One region of the Xylophilus sp. PBN-3R genome, then DNA from elsewhere that is predicted to be linked to it. Evidence: riboswitches for the same ligand, from Rfam matches in the RefSeq annotation. Region 1 holds a riboswitch; the other holds the start of a gene.
What was found. Region 1 has a riboswitch for thiamine pyrophosphate ahead of thiC (phosphomethylpyrimidine synthase ThiC). Riboswitches for the same ligand answer to the same signal wherever they lie in the genome.
Positions count from the first base shown of each region.

Region 2: another riboswitch for thiamine pyrophosphate. It lies ahead of AC3ANW_RS11420 (TonB-dependent siderophore receptor); the one in region 1 lies ahead of thiC (phosphomethylpyrimidine synthase ThiC).

Region 1 is NZ_CM173225.1:78,122-88,256, reverse strand. Features, by position in the region: gene AC3ANW_RS00485 (bifunctional hydroxymethylpyrimidine kinase/phosphomethylpyrimidine kinase) at 1-71, opposite strand, end outside; gene AC3ANW_RS00480 (thiazole synthase) at 68-898, opposite strand; gene thiS (sulfur carrier protein ThiS) at 912-1,121, opposite strand; gene AC3ANW_RS00470 (FAD-dependent oxidoreductase) at 1,114-2,169, opposite strand; gene thiC (phosphomethylpyrimidine synthase ThiC) at 2,171-4,075, opposite strand; TPP riboswitch at 4,194-4,302, opposite strand; gene AC3ANW_RS00460 (hypothetical protein) at 4,330-4,557, opposite strand; gene AC3ANW_RS00455 (HAD family hydrolase) at 4,677-5,408, opposite strand; gene AC3ANW_RS00450 (HD-GYP domain-containing protein) at 5,558-6,688, shown strand; gene AC3ANW_RS00445 (YchJ family protein) at 6,679-7,086, opposite strand; gene AC3ANW_RS00440 (LysR family transcriptional regulator) at 7,110-8,048, opposite strand; gene AC3ANW_RS00435 (YybH family protein) at 8,175-8,648, shown strand; gene AC3ANW_RS00430 (alkene reductase) at 8,695-9,774, shown strand; gene AC3ANW_RS00425 (acetyl-CoA C-acyltransferase) at 9,771-10,135, opposite strand, start outside.
Region 2 is NZ_CM173225.1:2,373,377-2,383,511, forward strand. Features, by position in the region: gene AC3ANW_RS11380 (hydrolase) at 1-517, shown strand, start outside; gene AC3ANW_RS11385 (response regulator transcription factor) at 569-946, shown strand; gene AC3ANW_RS11390 (hypothetical protein) at 1,081-1,326, shown strand; gene AC3ANW_RS11395 (tetratricopeptide repeat protein) at 1,399-2,697, shown strand; gene AC3ANW_RS11400 (hypothetical protein) at 2,834-3,241, shown strand; gene AC3ANW_RS11405 (MOSC domain-containing protein) at 3,259-3,807, opposite strand; gene AC3ANW_RS11410 (DUF3772 domain-containing protein) at 3,814-6,270, opposite strand; gene AC3ANW_RS11415 (AI-2E family transporter) at 6,444-7,568, shown strand; TPP riboswitch at 7,632-7,750, shown strand; gene AC3ANW_RS11420 (TonB-dependent siderophore receptor) at 7,854-10,022, shown strand; tRNA gene AC3ANW_RS11425 (tRNA-Asn) at 10,061-10,135, shown strand, end outside.

The DNA.
Region 1 (10,135 bases):
GCGATGCCGGCGCCACCGGAACTGTCGGTGCCGGCGATGGTCCAGACGACGGGCAATGCAACGGGGGTCATGCGGAGCCGATCAGGAAGGCTTCGCCTCCCACGGGTGTGGTGGCCGTGGCGAAGTCCTGCCGGGCGATGACCCCTGCGCCCCACGCCGCCCGGCCGGCCTCGACCGCAAGCCGGAACGCGCGGGCCATGGCGGCGGGCGCACGAGCGTGGGCCACCGCCGAATTCAGCAGCACCGCGTCGAAACCCATCTCCATCGCCTGCGCCGCATGCGACGGTGCACCGATGCCGGCATCGACGATCAGCGTGGCATCGGGCAGCCGTTCGCGCAGGGTGCGCAGGGCAAAGGGGTTGAGCAGTCCCTGGCCCGAGCCGATGGGTGCGCCCCAGGGCATCAGCAGCGGGCAGCCGGCATCGAGCAGGCGGCGACAGGTGACCAGATCGTCGGTGCAGTAAGGCCAGACGACAAAACCGTCGCGCGCCAGCACCGACGCGGCCGCCACCAGTTCGACCGGATCCGGCTGCAAAGTGTGCTCGTCGCCGACCACTTCGAGCTTGATCCAGCGGGTGCCGTACAGCTCGCGCGCCATCTGGGCCAGGGCGATGGCTTCGCGGGCGGTGCGGCAGCCCGCGGTGTTGGGCAGCAGGTGCGCGCCGGCTGCATGCGCCGCCTTGTGCACGCTGCCGATGAAACCGTTGTCCGCCCCTGCCGCGAGGCTTCGTTTCAGGCCGACGGTGACGGCTGCGGGCGCGGCGGCGGCGATGGCTTTCGCCAGTTCTTCAGGCGACGGATAACCGGCGGTGCCCAGCAGGAAGCGGCTGCTCATCGGCACGCCGCCGACCGACCAGCCCTCATGAAATGACGCCGGGGATGGGGAAATAGGGTTCATGTTCCGGGCTGCCTCAGCCGCCGACGATGGGTTGGAAGATCAGTACCTGGTCGCCCGCCGTCAGCCGCGTGTCGGCCCGCAGGTCGCGGCGCACGAAGTCGCCGTTGAGGCCGGTCGCGACCCCGTCCTGGGCATGGCCCAGTGTGGCGACCAGGTCGGCCAGGTTGATGTCGGCGGGTACCGCACGGGATCGGCCGCCCAGCTGTATGACGATGTCAGGCATGCAGTGCCTCCGGCCGGCCGGCCATTGCCAGCGCATCTTCGACCAGGGCCGGCGCCAGCAGCCAGCCGTGGCGGAACAGGCCGTTGATCCGCACCAGGTTGTCGTTCATCTCGATCCGCGGCTGGTGGTCGGGCAAGGCCGGCCGCAGGTTGCGGTCCAGTCTTTCGATGCGCGCCTCGGCCAGGCCCGGCATCACGCTGTGGGCGGCGGCCATCAGTTCGACGGCGCTGCGCAGGGAGACGGGCGAACGGTCTTCCGACTCGATCTCGCTGGCGCCGACGAACAGGCGGTCGGCTCCGCGTGGCAGCAGATACACCGGATTGCGGGGATGCAGGAGGCGCACCGGGCGGGTCAGGCCGTGGGCCGGCGCATGCAGCCAGACGGTTTCGCCGCGCACGCCGCGCAGGTCGGCCATGGCCTGATGAGACCGGCCTCCGAGACCCCGCACATCCCACACCTGGTCGAAACGCAGGCAGTCGCCGGCTGCCGTCAGCACCGCTCCGGCCATGGTGTGGGCAACGGGTGTGCGCCAGTGCCAGCGCACCGACCGAGCCGACATGGCATGCAGACGTTCGAGGGTCGCTACCGGGTCGATCTGTGCCTCGCCGGGGAGCAGCCATGCATGGGCCGCGCCCTGCAGGGCGGGCTCCTGCTGCAACAGCGTCTCGGCGCTCAGCGGCTGCGGCGGGCGTTCGCCGAGCCGCAGGTTCGCCAGGCCCCGTTCGGCACTCCCGAGGTCGCTGCGATGGGCCAGCAACAGGCTGCCCCGCCGGCTCAACAGCCCGGGCCGGCGGAGGTCTTCGACGATGCCGGCCCACAGGTCGATGGACCGCCAGCCCAACAGCGCGATGCGGTGGTCGGCCCGGTCCAGTTCGGCTGTCGGACTCAGCATGCCGGCGGCGCTGAAACCGGCTGCGCCCTCGCCGTCGAAGGCCGGCTGCGGCCCCTCTGCCGGGTCAAAGACATGCACGTCGTGGCCGAGATGCCCCAACCGCCAGGCCAGCAACCGTCCCAGCAGGCCGGCGCCGGCAATCGCGATGGCAGCCACTTCAGGCAGCCTGGATGGGGATGTAGAAGTCGCCTCCGGCGGCGCGGAACTCGGCCGACTTCTCGGCCATCCCGGCAGCCAGTGCGTCCTGCTCGCCGACACCGCGCTGTGCAGCGAATTCGCGCACCTCCTGCGAGATCTTCATCGAGCAGAACTTGGGGCCGCACATCGAACAGAAGTGCGCGGTCTTGGAGACGTCCTTGGGCAGTGTCTCGTCGTGGAAATCGCGCGCGGTGTCCGGGTCGAGGCCCAGGTTGAACTGGTCCTGCCAGCGGAACTCGAAACGCGCCTTGCTGAGTGCGTCGTCCCGCGCCCGCGCGCCGGGGTGGCCCTTGGCGACATCGGCCGCATGGGCGGCGATGCGGTAGGCCATGATTCCCTGCTTCACGTCGTCGCGATCCGGCAGGCCCAGGTGTTCCTTGGGTGTGACGTAGCAGAGCATCGCCGTGCCGGCCCATCCGATCATGGCCGCTCCGATGGCCGATGCGATGTGGTCGTATCCCGGCGCGATGTCGATGGTCAAGGGGCCCAGCGTATAGAACGGCGCCTCGTGGCACAGCCGCAGCTGCTCGTCCATGTTGGCCTGGATCATGTGCATCGGCACATGGCCGGGGCCTTCGATCATGGTCTGGACATCGTGTTTCCAGGCCACCTGCGTCAGCTCGCCGAGCGTGCGCAATTCGGCGAACTGGGCTTCGTCGTTGGCGTCCGCGCCGGAGCCCGGCCGCAGTCCGTCGCCGAGCGAAAAACTCACGTCGTACTGCTTCATGATGTCGCAGATGTCCTCGAAGTGGGTGTAGAGAAAACTCTCCCGGTGGTGGGCGATGCACCACTTCGCCATGATCGAGCCGCCGCGCGACACGATGCCGGTCATGCGGTTGGCGGTCAGGTGGATGAACGGCAGCCGCAGGCCGGCGTGGATGGTGAAATAGTCCACGCCCTGTTCGGCCTGTTCGATCAGCGTGTCGCGGTACAGCTCCCAGGTCAGGTCCTCCGCGACGCCGCCGACTTTTTCGAGTGCCTGATAGATGGGCACGGTGCCGATGGGAACCGGGCTGTTGCGCACGATCCAGTCGCGGGTGGTGTGGATGTTGCGGCCGGTCGAAAGGTCCATCACGTTGTCGGCGCCCCAGCGGATCGCCCAGACCAGCTTTTCCACCTCTTCCTCGATGCTGCTGGTGACCGCCGAGTTGCCGATGTTGGCGTTGATCTTCACCTTGAAGTTGCGGCCGATCGCCATCGGCTCGACCTCCGGATGGTTGATGTTCGCGGGGATGATGGCGCGGCCCCGCGCCACTTCGTCGCGCACGAATTCCGGCGTGATGACTTGCGGGATGTTCGCCCCCATCGGATTACCCATCACCCGCCGGGCGCGGCCTTCGTCGGCCAGGTATTCGGCCATCCAGGCCTGCCGGCCGTTCTCGCGCAGGGCGACGTATTCCATTTCGGGCGTGACGATGCCGCGCCGGGCATAGTGCATCTGGGTGACATTGCCGCCGCTCCTGGCGCGGCGTGGGGTGCGTTGCAGGGCCGCCGCTTCCGCCCGGAGCCGGTCGATGCGCTGCTGGTCGCGGCTCTCGTGTCTGCCGCCGTCGTCGAGGATCTGCGCCAGCCGGCCGGCATAACTTTCGGTGTCGCCGCGTTCCGCGATCCAGGCGCCACGTACGTCGGCCAGGCCGCGCCGCACGTCGATGTCGACTGCCGGATCGGTGTAGGGGCCGGAGGTGTCGTAAAGCGATGCGACCTCGCCGTTGGTCAGGGCGACATCGCGCACCGGCACGCTCAGGTCGGGCCGGCTGCCGACGATGCGGCCCTTGGTGGACGCGGGAAAGGGTTCGCGCGTCAGCGCCAGCAAACGCGAGAAGTCGTCGGCGGCCTGGTGGGCGAATTCGTGGGGGGCATTCATGGGAGCACTCCGGTTGTCGTGGGGACGGTGGGTGCTCCGCAAATCGTTCCGGCCGGTGCGCACCGGGCGCGGACCCGAGCCGGTTTTGGATTCCGGTTTTCGGGTGTCGCCTGGGGACTGGAGAAACTGCAGCTCTTCTTACGCCGGTACTAGCCGGTTCAAGTTCGCGGGTCCGGCAAGAATATTGCCGTCTCAGCATGTCGAACCATGCACCCCGGAGCGGGGCGGATTCTAGGGGCGCTCGGGCGACGCAGTCAAACGCCGCGGGTCAGGCCCTTGCTCGCCGCCTTCTTCATCGCCTTGTCGCAATGCCGGCGCTGTGTTTCGGACAACCGGATGTTCTTGCAGCGGGTCGCCGGGAAACCCGTCTGCACCATGGCGGCGTCGGGCCGGGCCGATGTCGGCACAGGCGAGGTCGGCGAAGCCTGCGCTCCTGCCGTCGCTGCCAGGATGACGAACAGGAAAAGAGAAGCAGCTTTCATGGCGGACTTTCGGCGGTGATGGATGGATCCGGAGAAAACAATGTATTCACCGCGCCCGCCCGGAGGTAACCGCCCACTAGTCCTTTCGACCCCGCCAAAGAACCTGTAGTGCGCAAAGGTCAGCTGCGATCGGCGGTCAACCACTCCGCCAGTTCGGCCATGCTGCTGGCCACGCGATGCACGCCCACGGCCAGCAGGTCCGCGGTGCCGCTGTGGCCCGGGCCGCCGGGGTTGTAGCCGAACACGGTGGCACCGGCCGCGACGCCGGCGGTGGCGCCGGTCACCGTGTCCTCGACCACGGCGCAGCGTTTCGGGTCGGCGCCCAATGCCGCGGCGGCATGCAGGTAGACATCGGGAAACGGTTTGCTGCGCGGCTGGTCGTGGCCGCTGAAATACCGGCCTTCGAAGCAGTCGTACAGGCCGACCTTGCGCAACTGCAGTTCGATCTTGCCGCGGTCGGCACCCGACGCGCAGGCGATGCGGCCGCCGTAGGCCGAAAAAATCCTGCGCACCGCTTCAGGTGCGCCGGGAATGGCGACCAGTTCTTCCTGCAGGCGCTGGTTGCGGCGCATCCAGAAGGACTGCAGCCATTCGTGCGTGACCGGCTGTCCGGTGCGGGCCTCGATCAATGCCGATTCGTCCTTCACCGCCTTGCCGATGAAGATGCGCATGCTTTCCTCGACGCTGAGCTTCCAGCCGCGCTCTTCGAGCATGTCTCGCAGCACACGGTTGGTGATGGGTTCGGAATCGACCAGGACGCCGTCGCAATCGAACAGCACGGCGTCGAAGGCGAACTCGGTCGTGGAGTGGTGGATGGAAGAAGTGGACAAGGGTGCAGAGGTTTTGGGCATGCCGGGATTTTCCGCTCATGGGAAGAAAGCCCAAAGAAAGGCATAAATACACAGCTTCTTGCCATTGACGCTTTTCCTGTGGGTCATAACATTCAGGCAGTTAATTTCAGTCGCGCGCGGTGTTCGAAACGCCGCCCCAAGGTGTTTCGATGCAGCTCATTCCCTTCGATGAAGTCCGGCTTCAGGTCGTAGCCGGCGAGGCTATTCCCTGGGACGTTCGTACCGCCAGCGGTGAGCTTCTGCTGGCCCGGGGCCAATTGGTGCGCGACGTTTCCATGGCCGATGCGCTGCAGTCGCGCGGTGCCTTCGTCGACATCACGCCGCCCGGCCAGGGCCTGGTCGACGAACAGGACGACAACCAGGACGACAGCCTGCCCAATCAGTGGGTGACCCTGGAAGCCCGCCTGGGCGGCCTGCTGCGCAGCCCGCACGACAGCCTATTCCTGCCCCGCCTGCGCCGCACCCTGGCCAGCGTGGCGGCGACTGCGCAGCAGCATTCGGACGAACTGGTCTACCTCATCCTGCGCCACGACCACAGCCGCCTGCAGAACTACGGCGTGGCCCACGCCCTGCACTGCGCCGCCCTGTGCGCGCTGCTGGCGCACCGCATGGGCTGGAGCGGAAGCCGCTGCGTCAGCCTGGTGGGCGCAGCGCTGACCATGAACATCTCGATCGTCGATCTGCAGGGCCGGCTTGCATCGAACGGCGATACGCCGAGCGGCGCCGAACGCGAGCAGATCGAACAGCATCCGCTGGTCAGCGCCCGCATGCTGCGCGCCGCCGGCCTGACCGACAACGAATGGCTGATGGCGGTGGAGCAGCATCACGAGGTCAATGGCGGCACCGGTTATCCGCGCAAGGTCGACGGACCGACCGACATGTCGCAATTGCTGCGGCTGGTCGACATCTTCACCGCCAAACACAGCCCGCGGACCGGGCGCGGCCCGTTGCCGGCCCATCAGGCAGCGCGCGAGCTGTTCCTGCAGAGCCGCAACGACCCGTTCGCCAACATCCTCATCAAGGAACTCGGCATCTACCCGCCCGGTTGTTTCGTGCTGCTCGCCAGCGGCGAGACAGCCGTGGTCACACACGTGGGCGAGACCGCCCGGACACCGCAGGTGGCCGTGATCATCAACCGCGCCGGCGAGGCGCTGATGCAGCCGCTGCGCCGCAACACCGCACTGCCCCTGCACACCATCGTCAAGACGGTGCCCGACCGGCTGGTGCGGGTGAACGTGTCGGCCGACGTGCTGTACGGCCGGCGCCCAACCTACCTGTAGTCGCCGTCGAGGTAATACCAGCGGCCGTTTTCCTGCACGAACCGGCTGGTTTCCGCCAGGCGATGCGCCCGGCCTCCGGCGTCGCGCTGGCGGGCGACGAAACTCACTTCGGCATGTGTCGCATCGATGGCGCGAAAGCTGCGTACTTCCAGTCCCAGCCAGCGGGTGCCCGGGTCGAAATCGATCGATTCAGGGCGCGAGGACGGATGCCAGGTCGCCAGCAGGTATTCGCGGCGCTCCAGCACGAAGGCGCTGTACCGCGATCGCATCAGCTGTTCCGCATCGGGTGCGGCCGCGGTGTCGAAATGGTCCAGCCAGCGGCCGCAGCAGGCGGCATACGACATCGGCTTGCCGCGTGCTTCGGTACGGCCGCAGGGGCAGGTGGACGATGGATTCATGGTTTCTGCCTATTCAGCTGCAGCTACGTCTGGGTTTGCGCCTGCGGACTGACCAGGCGGTCCGTCCGGAAGACGTCCTCGAAGAAATCGACGACGGCTCGCACCTTGGCCGCCTGGCGGGCGCTGCGGAGCGAAACCGCATGGATCGGCGTTTCGCGCAAGCGGTAGTCCTGCAGCAGCGGCACGAGTTTTCCGGCCTTCAGGTCGGCACCGATCATCCACTGCGACAGCTGCGCGATGCCCAGGCCGGCCATCACGGCGGCATGTGCCGCTTCAGGTCCGTTGGTGCGGATTTTCCCCTGCACATTCACCCGCACCGGGCGCAGCGAGATGGGCGCATCCGCCGCCGGCTGATAAGCCCAGACCGGACCGGTCTCACCTGCGGCGAAACGGATGCATTCACGCAGCGCCAGATCCTGTGGCTGCCGTGGCGCCGGATGCCGACGCAGATAGGCGGGCGACGCCACGGTCACACGACGGCTGCTGCCGACGAGGCGGGCCATCAGTTCGCTGTCGCGCAGGGGACCGAAACGAAACGCCAGGTCGATGCCGTCGGCGACCAGGTCGACGATGCGGTCGTTCAGCTGCAGATCGATTTCCAGCTGCGGATACAGGCGCATCAGCGCGGGCAGGTGCGGCATGAGCTGCAGGCGGCCGAAAGGCAGCGAGGCCGAGATGCGCACACTGCCGGAAACACGGTCGCGCAGTTCGCCGAAACCCTGCTCGGCCGCCGCCACCGCATCGACGATGTCCTTGCTGCGTTCGAAGAACTGTTGCCCCTGCGCGGTGAGCCGCACACCGCGGGTGCCGCGTTCCAGCAGGGCGCCGCCGAGGTGCTTTTCGAGTGCGGCGATGAGTTTGCTGATGCTGGGCTGGGTGGTGTCGAACTCGCGCGCCACCGCCGAGAAACTGCCGCGTTCGACGCAGCGCACGAACACCTGCATGGCCTTGATCTGGTTCATCCGCCCTCCTGGAACAGCGCCCACCCATTCAAGAATGGAATGTCGTCTATTCTAGTTTTCGGTCTTCATGGAATGGCGGTACACATCGACACTGAGCAGCCCCAATGCTCTTGCCGACCCTTCACCATGAACCGTCCCCTGCTCCGCCGCACCTTGTCGGCGCCTCTTTCCATTCTGGCGCTGGGTGCTGCATTCGCCAGTGCCGCAAACGCGCAGCCAGTGCGGAACGGCATCAGCGAGGTCACCCGCGCATGGGTCGAATCGGTGGAGAGCGCCGACATCGACGCCATCATCCGCATGCATCCCAAGGCCATGACCGGTTTCCCGGCGACCGACAACCAGGTCGACGGGCTCGCCATGGTCGAGGCCTATCGGGGCATGTTCGCCAAGTACCGCGCGCACGCCACCATCCAGGACGGCCACTATCTCCGGACCGGAAACCTGATGGTGTCCTGGGGCCTGTTCGTGCTGGAACTGAAACCTCGCGAAGGCGGTGAAACCGTCGTCGTGAAGGGCCGGTTCTCCGACATGGCCCGCAAGACGCCGACCGGCTGGCAATACCTGGTCGACCACGCCTCGGTGCTGCCGAAACTGCCCTGAGGCCTGACTGCTGCACCGACATCCGCCTCCACCGAAACCTCTGACCATGACCACTCTTTTCACCCCTCTCCAGGCCGGCGCGTTCAGCCTGCCCAACCGCATCGTGATGGCGCCCCTCACCCGCACCCGCGCCAGCGGCGACGGTCGGGTGCCCAATGCCCTGATGCGCGACTACTACGTGCAGCGGGCATCGGCCGGCCTGATCATCAGCGAGGCCACCGCCGTCACGCCCCTGGGAGTGGGTTACCCACGCACGCCCGGCATCTGGTCGGACGAACAGGTGGCCGGCTGGCGCGACATCACGACGGCGGTACACCGGGCCGGTGGCCGTATCGTGCTGCAGCTCTGGCATGTGGGCCGCATCTCCAGCCCCGACTACCTGGGCGGCCGCCCGCCGGTCGCACCCAGCGCCATCGCTGCGCGCGGCCATGTCAGCCTGATACGCCCGCTGCAGGAATACGTGGTGCCACGTGCGCTGACGCTTGCCGAAATCGACGGTGTGGTGGATGACTTCCGGCTCGGCGCCCTGCATGCGCAGCAAGCCGGTTTCGATGGCGTGCAGATCCATGGCGCCAACGGCTATCTGCTCGACCAGTTTCTGCAGGACGGCAGCAACCAACGCACCGACGCATATGGCGGATCGCTGGAGAACCGGGCCCGGCTGATGTTGCGGGTGACCGACGCCGCCATCGGCATCTGGGGTGCCGACAGGGTCGGCATGCATCTGGCGCCGCGCGCCGACCTGCTCGACATGGGCGACTCCGACCTGCCGGCCACCTTCGGCCATGTGGCCACCGAACTCGGCAGGCGGAAGATCGCGTTCATCGCCGCAAGGGAGTCGGCCGCGAGCGCCCGGCTGGGCCCGCGACTCAAGGCGGCGTTCGGTGGTGTCTACATCGCCAACGAAGGCTTCGACCAGGCCAGCGGCGAGTCGCTGCTGCAGCACGGTGAAGCCGATGCCGTCGCCTACGGCAAGCTTTTCATCGCCAACCCCGACCTGCCCGCCAGGTTTGCCAGAGGCGCGCCGTTGAATGCCTGGAACGGCGACACCTTCTACACCGACGGTGCCGCCGGCTACACCGACTATCCGGCGCTGGAAAAAGGCACGACGCGGGCCGCCGCTTAAACCAGCTCCACCGCCATCGCGGTCGCCTCGCCGCCGCCGATGCACAGGGTGGCGAGGCCGCGTTTGCCGCCCCGGGCTTTCAGCGCATGCAGCAGGGTGACCAGGATGCGGGCGCCCGAGGCGCCGATGGGATGGCCCAGCGCACAGGCACCGCCGTTCACGTTGACGATGTCGTGCCCGACGCCGAGCTCGTGCATCAGTGCCATCGGCACCACCGCGAAGGCTTCGTTGATCTCCCACAGGTCGACGTCGCTCACATCCCATCCGGCCTTCAGCAGCGCCTTCTGGGTGGCGCCGACCGGCGCGGTGCTGAACCATTCAGGCGCCTGCGCATGGGTGGCATGCGACACGATGCGGGCGA
Region 2 (10,135 bases), 2.3 Mb from region 1:
GGAAAGCGAGTCCTTCTCCGGCTACACCTACCCGGAACTGCTCGATGTCTTCCCCGGGCACAAGGTGCTGGAACGCAGTTCGATGAACTCGTGGGACGATCAGAAAGTGCGCGACAGCCTGGCCGCCAACGGCCGCAAGAAAGTCGTCGTCGCCGGACTGTGGACCGAGGTCTGCAACACCACCTTCTCGCTGTGCGCCATGCTCGAAGGCGACTACGAGATCTACATGGTGGCCGACGCCTCCGGCGGCACCTCCAAGGAAGCCCACGACTACTCCATGCAACGCATGATCCAGGCCGGCGTCGTGCCCGTGACCTGGCAGCAGGTGCTGCTGGAATGGCAGCGTGACTGGAAGAACCGCGAGACCTACAACGACGTGATGGCCATCGCCAAGGAACACTCCGGCGCCTACGGCATGGGCGTGGACTACGCCTACACCATGGTTCACAAGGCACCGCAGCGCACGTCCACCCAGCATGAGGTGCTGGCACCGGTGCACGCCCCGGTCGCGGGCTGATCGGCGAGGCACCCTCCGGGGTGCCCGAACCAGGAAGGAAGACCCTTGACCGTGCTTTCCCTGATCGCCGTCGTGGACGACGACAGTTCGGTGCGTATGGCCCTAGGCCGGCTGCTGCGCTCGGCCGGCCTGCAGGTTCAGATGTACGGCAGCGGTGACGAATTGCTGGCCGACCCCCGCCTGGCCGCCGTCGACTGCGTGGTGAGCGATATCCGCATGCCGGGCTTCACCGGCTTCGAACTGTTCGGCGCCCTGCGATCACGCGGATTGCAGACGCCGCTGATCCTCATGACAGCCTTTGCCAAGGACGGCGACGAACAGCGCGCCCGGCTTGCCGGCAGCGCGTGTTTTCTGCAGAAACCGTTCACCGAGGCAGAGCTGATGCACTGCATCGAGGAATCGCTGGCGCGGCGCCGGCGATCGGGCTGACAGGGCCTGGGCCCGCCTCCCCCTTCCGGGCGATGGCGGCGCACCCCGCATGCGCCGCCGCCAGGCGCCGATAGCGGACATCATTTCTGCCGCGTACCCGATACGACAGCCCTCCAATCTCCTAGGAAAACCACATGAAGAATTCTGCACTGATCCTGTCCCTGGCCGCCCTGCTGACCGCCGGCACCGCGTTCGCCCAAACCGCCGGAACCACCGGCGACGGCGAAAAAGGCGCAGGTACCGCCGCGGCCGGCAAGAAGGCCAGCAAGGCCGACCGCGCAGCCGCACGCAAGCAGCGCAGCACCGACATGGCCGCAGCCAACAAGGCCGGCGAACTGAAGGTCTACGGCGAGACCCGTGTGCCGGCGAACGCCCGGTAGGAAACGGCCGGGGTGGCCGCTGCGCGGCCACCTTGAATACCATGGCGGTTTTCTCCCTAGACCGCCACACCCATGTCGCTGCAGACCGCCCTCGACGATCACCTGGCCGGCAGGCTCGAGCAGGCAGCCCGCGCCTATGTCGCTGCGCTGGCTGAAGACCCCGCCCAACCCGTCGCCCTCCACTACCTGGGCATCTACCTGCACCAGGTCGGGCGGCACGAGGAAGCCACGGAGAAACTGCGTCGAGCCTCTGCCCTGAGGCCCGACAACGCCGACTGGCACAACGATTTCGGCAACGTGCTGTTTGCGCTGGAACGTTTTGACGAAGCCTCGCGTTGTTATGCCGAGGCCGCGCGATTGCTGCCCGACGACCACGCCGTCTGGACCAGCCTGGGCACCGCCCACCTCGAAACCGGCCGCATCGCAGAGGCCCGGGCCGCACTGGAACAGGCGGTGCGACTGTCTCCCGACTACATCCCCGCCATGCAGCAGCTGGCACGACTGCACACCGCCACCGGCGACAACCTGGCGGCCTCGCGCTGGCAATGCCGGGTTTTCGTGCTGCCGCCTCTGGAAGGCAAGTCTCACGAGATGCTGGGCAAGGCCTTCTACATCCTCGAACGTTATGCCGAGGCCGCCCAGTCCTATCGGCAATGGCTTCAGCAGTCGCCCGGCAACCCCATCGCCCAGCACTTGCTGGCGGCCTGCGCGCAATTCGGCATCCCTGTGCGCGCGGCCGACCGTTATGTGGAAGCCCATTTCGACGCCTTCGCCGAGATGTTCGATGCCAACCTGGTGGAAAGCCTGTCGTACCGCGGCCCGCAACTGATAGGCGAAGGCCTGGCGCTCATCGCCGCGCCGGCTCGCCAGTTCGACGCGGTCGACCTGGGTTGTGGCACCGGGCTCTGTGGACCGGTGCTGGAGCCCTACTGCCACCGAATCGTAGGACTGGACCTGTCCGCCAGGATGCTCGAGAGAGCCGCCGCCCGAGGCAGTTATTCGGAACTGCACAAGACCGAAATCGGTGCCTGGCTCCAACGCAACCCGGCCTGCTGCGACCTGGTCGTGGCCGCCGACACCCTGATTTACGTAGGCGCACTGGGAACGCTGCTCGGCCAAGTCGCCCGGGCGTTGCGCGATGACGGCCATTTCGTCTTCACCATCGAACGCGCGCTGCCGGAGGATGCCGTGGCCGAAGGTTTCGGCCTGCATGCCAGTGGGCGTTACCGCCATCGGCAACAAGACGTCGAGAGACTGCTGCAGTTGAACGGCCTGTCCGACCTGCACTGCAGCCCGCATCCCTTGCGGACCGAAATCGGCGAGCCGGTGGCCGGGCTGCTGTTTGTTGCACAAAAACGGGCGAACGTCTGAGGCCGCGAAACAGAGGCGCAGAAACGGCGGGCAAAGGTGTGCGCGGACACTCACATTCCGCCTGATGCGAACGCACCACCCTCGAACCCACTAAACGCTTGGATGGTCTCGCGTCCACATCCGAAAATCCGGCTCCATGCCGAACCCTCAATGGCCCGATGCCCAAACGCCGTCACGTGCCACCCGGCGACGTATCCGGTTGCGCCAGGATTTCGAGGATTCGGTTGTGGCCAGCGATCTCGATGAGGAGGATGTTTCGTTGCAGCCGGCATTGGCGCCGGCAGCGCCGCGCGTGGTGGCAGCGGTTCCGCTCGACTCGCATTTCCGGCGTGAGCAACTGTTGCGCACGCTGGCTCTCCCACCTGCGGTCCGCCCGCCACCGAACGTCAGCCGACCGGAACTGTGGGCCGAGGCCGAACAGGACAACCCAGGCCTGCTGTCACGTATTTTCCGCATGGTCGCCATCGCCGCCACGATCGTGGTCTGCGGCCTGGTGCTGACCAAGGGCCTGGCCGAGATGGTCTGGGAATTCGTCGGCCACTAGGGCCGGCGCCTCTGCGGCTAGTCGAAAAGACCGGGCTGTACCGATCGGCAGGACAGGATGTCGCCCACGCGGATCACCCCGCCCTGCAGCACCCGGGATGTCATGCCGCCATGGCCGCGCAGCGCGTTGTAGGCGCCCGGCCCCAGCAGTTCTTCCATCTTCGAGCAGGGCTCGCACGGCCCGGTCAATTCGAGCACCACGTCGGCGCCGATGGACAGGTGCAACGGAGCGTCCTTGAACAGTGCCCGGGCCGCCATCAGGTTCAGGCCTGACACCAGCAGATTGCGCCGCAGCAGCGATCCGTCGAGCGACGGGCGGCGCAGAAAACCGGCCACGGCCGGCAGATGTTCGGCCTGGATCAGCGTGACCTGCCGTTTGCCGCCCACCGTCACCGCCTGCATGCTCCGGTCGCCCTCCAACCCCTTGCCCGCCACGGCCAGCACCGACGCCACGGACACCGTCGGCACACGCCGCGCCGGCCGCAGCCAGATGGCCTCCAGCCGGCCCTTGAAAGGAAATTGAGCCGTCAGCTCACGCAGGTTGCCCGCGCCAGGAGAAAACGCCATGACCGTTCAGGTCTGCGGTGGCAGAGCCGAGCCGGGCTGAGGCACCTCGGCGTCGGCCTTCGGTGTCTCCACCGGCTCGGGCGGCTTGGCCGGAAACTGCCCGGCGGACCGCAGGCGCACGAGCGTTTCGAACAGCAAGGCGCTCTTGACCGCGTAGCTCTGGCGCGGCGAAGACACCGCACCGCTGGCCGCGAAGATCAGCCGCTCGTTCTCGACGCTTTCGAGGAAGACCTTGGGCGGCGGCTCGCTCAGCACGCCGTCATGCGACTGGAAGACCGCCAGCATGATGTCGCGCACCTTCATCACGTCGGCATCCAGCGCCATCGGCAACTTGAAGGACACCTGGCCCAGCGGATTGGCCAGCGTCACGTTGCGGACGATCTTGGTGATGAATTCCGAGTTGGGCACGATCACCGTGGACCGGTCGCCCATCTGGATCTCGGTGGCCCGCACATTGATGCGGCGGATGTCGCCCTCGACACCCGACAGCGATACCCAGTCGCCCACCTTCACAGGCCGCTCGGCCAGCAGAATCAGGCCCGACACGAAGTTGGACACCACTGCCTGCAGGCCGAAACCGATGCCCACCGACAAGGCACTGGCCACCCACGCGATACGTTCGAGTCCCAGCCCGATCGCCGATAGCGCGAAGGCCAGCGCGGCCACCGTGCCTACGAATCCCAACAGCGATGTGGCGGAGTCGCGCATGGCGACATCCAGGCCGGTGGTCGGCAGGTAACGGTCACGCAGCCAGCGCTGCAGCAGCCGCACACCCACGGTGGCAGCGATGAAGACAAAGATCGCCTGCAGCACCGCGGCCGGCTGCAGCCGCAGTTCGCCGATGGCCAGGCCGTCGCGCAGTTGCCCGGCGCGCTGCAGCAATTCGTCGGGTCCCTGGCCGAAAGGCGCCATCACCAGCACCAGGCCGAACAGCACCACCGCCAGTCGCGACACCGCCGACAGCAGCACACCTGCCTGGGCGCGCACACGCAGACCCGGGTCCTCGGCCATGGCGGCTGCACCGCCGACTGGGGTGAATGCAGCGGTGAAGGCGTCGTCCAGCAGAGCCGCCAGCAGGTATGCCACGGCACCCACCGTGCCGCTCCAGACGATCTGCTTCACCATGAAACCACCCAGCGCCACGAAACCCACCAACAGGCAGATCACACTCACGCCGAGCACCAGCGCGATGGCCCCCAGCGCGACGCTGGTCCAGGGCAGGCGCGCCAGGTGCTGCGCGGGTTTGGCCGGCAGCGCGGGTGCGTCCTTCACCGCAGCGGCCGCGGTCACGGTCACGGCAGATGCTGCGTCGGCCAGTCGTTCTGCATGGCGTACCCGGCGCACCCGGATCAGGATCGACACCAGCACCAGCGCCAGCACCAGGGTGTAGATGCTGTCGAGCGCCACCGTGGTGGCGAGTGCGCCGTTGGCCAGCACCGCCAGCTGCTCGAGTTCCCAGCCGATGACGATCACCACCGCCAGGATCAGCGGATGCCGGCGCAGCGACAGTGCCATCGCGTCGGAGAGGGGCGGCAAACGCCAGGACGGTTTGTGGGCGGCCAACAGCGCACGGCCCAGGCCCCACAGGAAAGCCGCGAAACACACCATGCCGACGGTACGTGCCATGAGGCTGTCCAGCGCTTCGCTCGGGGTGCTGCCCCAGCCGATCCCCAGCCGGATCAGGTGCGCCACGACACCAGGCACGACGATCGCCAGCAGCGCCCGCAAAAGCGCCAGCAGGGAACGGCGGAGCCGCCCTGGCGGCACCCGGCTCGACGCGAAACGCAGCAACTTGCGGCCGGCCCATTGCTGGAGGAAGAACAGGCCCATGGCCAGCGCCGCGAAACCCACCCACACCGTCCAGGGCGTGGTGGATGCAGTGGCGGCAATGGTCCGGCCGATGACCTGCACACGCACCCAGTCGCGCGGCACGCCCAACCGCAGTTCCTGCCAGAAGGGTGCGGCCAGCATCGACGAAGTGCGTTCGCCGATCTGCGCATTGAACTGCGACCGGCGCCGCACGGCCACCGCGTCGGCCGCCTGCGCACTTTCGACCGACAGCAGGCGCGCCAGCTTGACTTGCGAGTCGAGTTGCTTGCGCTGCTTTTCGAGCGACGCACGCTGCGATGCGATGTCGGGCGCTTCGGTGGCGCCGGCCGCGGGCGCCGGCCCGAGTTCGGCCAGGCGCGCGGTGACGTTGGACAGCGCGGGGTCGAGCGCGGTAGCCGCCTGTTCCGCCGCGGCCTGGGTCTCCAGCGCCCCGGTCCTCAGGGTGGCCAGCGTTGCATCCGCTATCTCGGCATCGCTGCCGATCTGCTTCTGGATGGCGGTGAGCTGGTCGCGCGCGGTGTCCAGGGAGGCCGCAGCCGCAGCCGTGTCGTCGCTCGGCGATGCAGCGAAACACAGGCTTGCGCCCAGCAGGGCGACGGTGCAGGCAAGTTTGCGCAGGAATCTATGGGTCAAGGCAGGCGGGCCGGGTGGCGTTCAGGAAAAGTGAAGCATTGTCACCATAGGAGTTGACTGGGTGCGTATCAGGATGAAGTCCGACGCGGGACCACCCATTAACCTGGCTAGCATCCGACACCACGGCACCCCGCCGTGGCCGATTACAGCCAGAGCCCCCAACGGGCCATTCCATGAAATCCAACGCCGTAGAACAAAAAACATTCATCCTGCTGCTGATCGGCGTCACGCTGGCCTTCGGCTGGATCCTCTTTCCCTATTACGGCGCAGTCTTCTGGGGGGCCATCCTCGCGATGTTGTTCCGCCCGGTCTTCCGCTGGTTGCGAAAGCGTTTCAAGGGGCGTGAAAACCTTGCCGCGCTTGCCACGCTGAGCCTGATCCTGGTGATCGTGATCCTGCCGACCGCGCTCATCACCGCCTCGCTGGTGCAAGAGGCGACCACGCTATACGCCAAACTGCAGTCGGGCCAGATCAACATCGGCAGCTACCTGCAAGAGATATTCGATCACTTGCCCCAATGGGCCATGCGCCTGCTGGACCGCTTCGGCGTCGGCGACATGGGCGCCCTGCAGGCCAAGGTGATGGACCTGGTGAACCAGGGCGGCCGCAACCTCACCGCGTCTGCCATCAATTTCGGCCAGAACACCTTCGACTTCCTGGTGGGCTTCACGGTGATGATGTATCTGCTGTTCTTCCTGATCCGGGACGGCGGCGAACTGTCCGTGATGATCCGCGACGCGATTCCCCTCGAAGAACGCCACAAGGGCAAACTGCTCGGCAAGTTCACCACCGTGATCCGCGCCACCGTCAAGGGAAACATCGCGGTCGCCGTGGCGCAGGGTCTGATCGGCGGCGTCACCTTCATCGTGATGGGCATCCACGGCGCGGTTCTGTGGGGCGTGCTGATGGCCTTCCTGTCGCTTTTGCCCGCAGTCGGTGCGGCCATCGTCTGGGCGCCGGTGGCCCTCTATTTCCTGGCGACCGGCGCGATCGTCAAGGCCCTGATTCTCATCTTCGTCGGTGTATTCGTCATCGGACTGGTGGACAACATCCTGCGTCCGCTGCTCGTCGGCAAGGACACCAAACTGCCTGACTACATCGTGCTGATTTCCACCCTGGGAGGCATGGCGCTGTTCGGGCTCAACGGCTTTGTCATCGGCCCGGTGATCGCGGCCATGTTCATTGCGGTCTGGGACATCTTCGCCACCGCCCGGGACGACGCACGCTCCAATCCGCCGGCAGCGGTGACCGTCGTCCCACCGGTCGAGGAACGGGAATCCGCGCCACGGCTTCCCTGACAGTCGCTGACCTTTGTTAACGGCGCGCTACAATTTGCGCCGCTCGTCCCGGCGGTCCCGGGGCGAGACCGCTAGGGGTGTTGCATCGGACGGGCCAACCGCCAGGATCCGATGCGACTGAGAGAGTCCCTTGGAACCTGATTGAGGTAATCCTCGCGCAGGGAAAGCGTGTGCCACAGACCGCCCTGCGCCCTGCCCCCTCTTCATCGATTGCCGGACAGTGCCGTTGCGGGCCGTTTGCGGTCGCCTGCCGTCCCTGCCACACGTTTGTTCGAAGGCACGACGATGGCAGTTTTTTCACTTGATTTCTTTCCGCGGGCTCCGTTGGCCCATGCGTCCCTGGCTTTCCTGGCGCTCGCCGCCCACGCCGCCCAAGCGCAAGGTCCGGCGCCCGCCGAAACGCTCGACGCGGTGACCGTCAATGCTTCGCGCAGCGCGCCGCAGGCCGACGTGACCGGCTTCGGCGAAATTCCGCTGAGCGAAGTCCCGATCTCGGCCACCGTGGTTGATCAGCAGATGCTGCAGACCAGCGGCGCTCGACGCCTGGCCGACCTGACCCGTTTCGATTCGTCCATCAGCGACGCCTACGATTCCCCGGGTTACTGGGACTTCGTCAGCATCCGGGGTTTCGTGCTGGACAACCGCTTCAACTACCGCCGCGAAGGCTTGCCGATCAGCGCCGAAACCGCAATCCCTCTGGACAACAAGGAGCGGGTGGAAATCCTGAAAGGCACCAGCGGCATCCAGGCAGGCACCAGCGCGCCCGGTGGCCTGGTCAACTATGTCGTCAAGCGGCCTGGCGACCGGGACATCCGCGAAGTGCGGGTGGAAGCCACATCTCGCGCCAGCCTGCTGGGGGCCGCCGACATCAGCAGCCGTTTCGGCGAAAACCGCCAGTTCGGCCTGCGCCTGAACGTCGCCCAGGAACGCCTGCGGCCGCAACTGCGCAACCTGGACGGCGAACGCAGCCTCGCCGCGCTGGCCGGCGACTGGCGCATCGGCGGCGACTCGGTACTGGAAGCCGAACTGGAATGGAGCCACAAGTCGCAGCCCAGCCAGCAGGCCTTCAGCCTGCTGGGCAACAAGCTGCCGGCGCCGGTCGATCCGCGCCTGAACCTGAACAACCAGCCCTGGTCGCAGCCGTCGGTCTTCGACGCGCTGACCGGGACCGTGCGCTACACCAAGGCCATCGGCACCGACTGGCGCTGGAGCGCACAAGTGGGCCAGCAGCGCCTGAAGAGCCAGGACCGGCTGGCCTATGCCTTCGGCTGCGGCAAGGAAGGCAACTACGACCGCTTCTGCTCCGACGGAACCTATGACCTGTACGACTTCCGCAGCGAAAATGAACGGCGGGTTCAACAGGCAGCCAACCTGGCCGTGGCCGGAAAACTGCTCACCGGCGCCGTGCGGCACGACCTGAGCGTGGGCCTCACCGCCAGCCGGGTGCGCAACCGTTTTCAGGACCAGGCCTACAACTATGTCGGCGAAGGGAATGTGACCGGCACCGCCGTCACCACCGCCGACCCGACGCTGACCGACAGCAATACCAACCGCGACGAACACACGCTCGAGCTGTCGCTGCAGGACGCGGTGCGCTGGAACGAGCGTTTCACCACCTGGCTCGGCGTGCGGCAAACCCATCTTTCGCGCGAAAGCGTACGCACGGACGGCAGCCGCCCCACCCGCTACGACCAGGACCTGACCACGCCCTGGGTCGCCGCCAGCTACGCATTCATGCCCGGCCGACTGGTCTACGCCAGCTACGGTCAGGGCGTCGAATCGCAGATCGTGCCCAACAAGGTTTCGCAGTACGCCAACGCCGGCCAGGCGCTGCCGGTGCTCAAGTCTCGCCAATGGGAACTCGGCCTGAAGGGCACAGAGCGCGGCTGGTCGTGGCAGACCGCGTATTTCCGCATCCTGCGGCCGGTGACCAACCTGGACGCCTGCGCCAACCTGGGCATCAGCCCCTGCACCGGCGCCAACGACGGCGAAGCCGAACACCAGGGCCTGGAAGCCAGTGGCCAATGGACACAGGGTCCGTGGCGGCTGATGGGCGGCGTGACCGTGATCGACGCCAAGCGCCGCAACAGCATCCAGGACCCGAGCCTGAACGGCAGACATCCGACCAACGTGCCCAAACAGACGGTGCGCGCCCAGGCCGGCTGGAAGGTGCCGGGCATGGAAGGTCTGGAGCTGAGCGGCGGACTGTCATATGAGGGCCGCCGCGACGTCACCGCCGACAACAGCATCGAGCTGCCGAGCTGGACACGCCTCGACGCCGGCCTGCGTTTTGACCAGCGAACTGCCGGCGGAACCACCGTCACCTGGACCGCCAGCGTGGACAACCTCGCCGACCGCCGCTACTGGCGCGAGTCGCCTTCCCAGTACGGCCATGTGTACCTTTTCCCGGGTGCGGCAAGAACTTTTCGCATCGGAATGCGAGCGTCTTTCTAACCGGCGTTTTTTCTGTATATAATTTGAGGCTGTTCTGTTCCTCGATAGCTCAGTTGGTAGAGCGCCGGACTGTTAATCCGTAGGTCCCTGGTTCGAGCCCAGGTCGAGGAGCC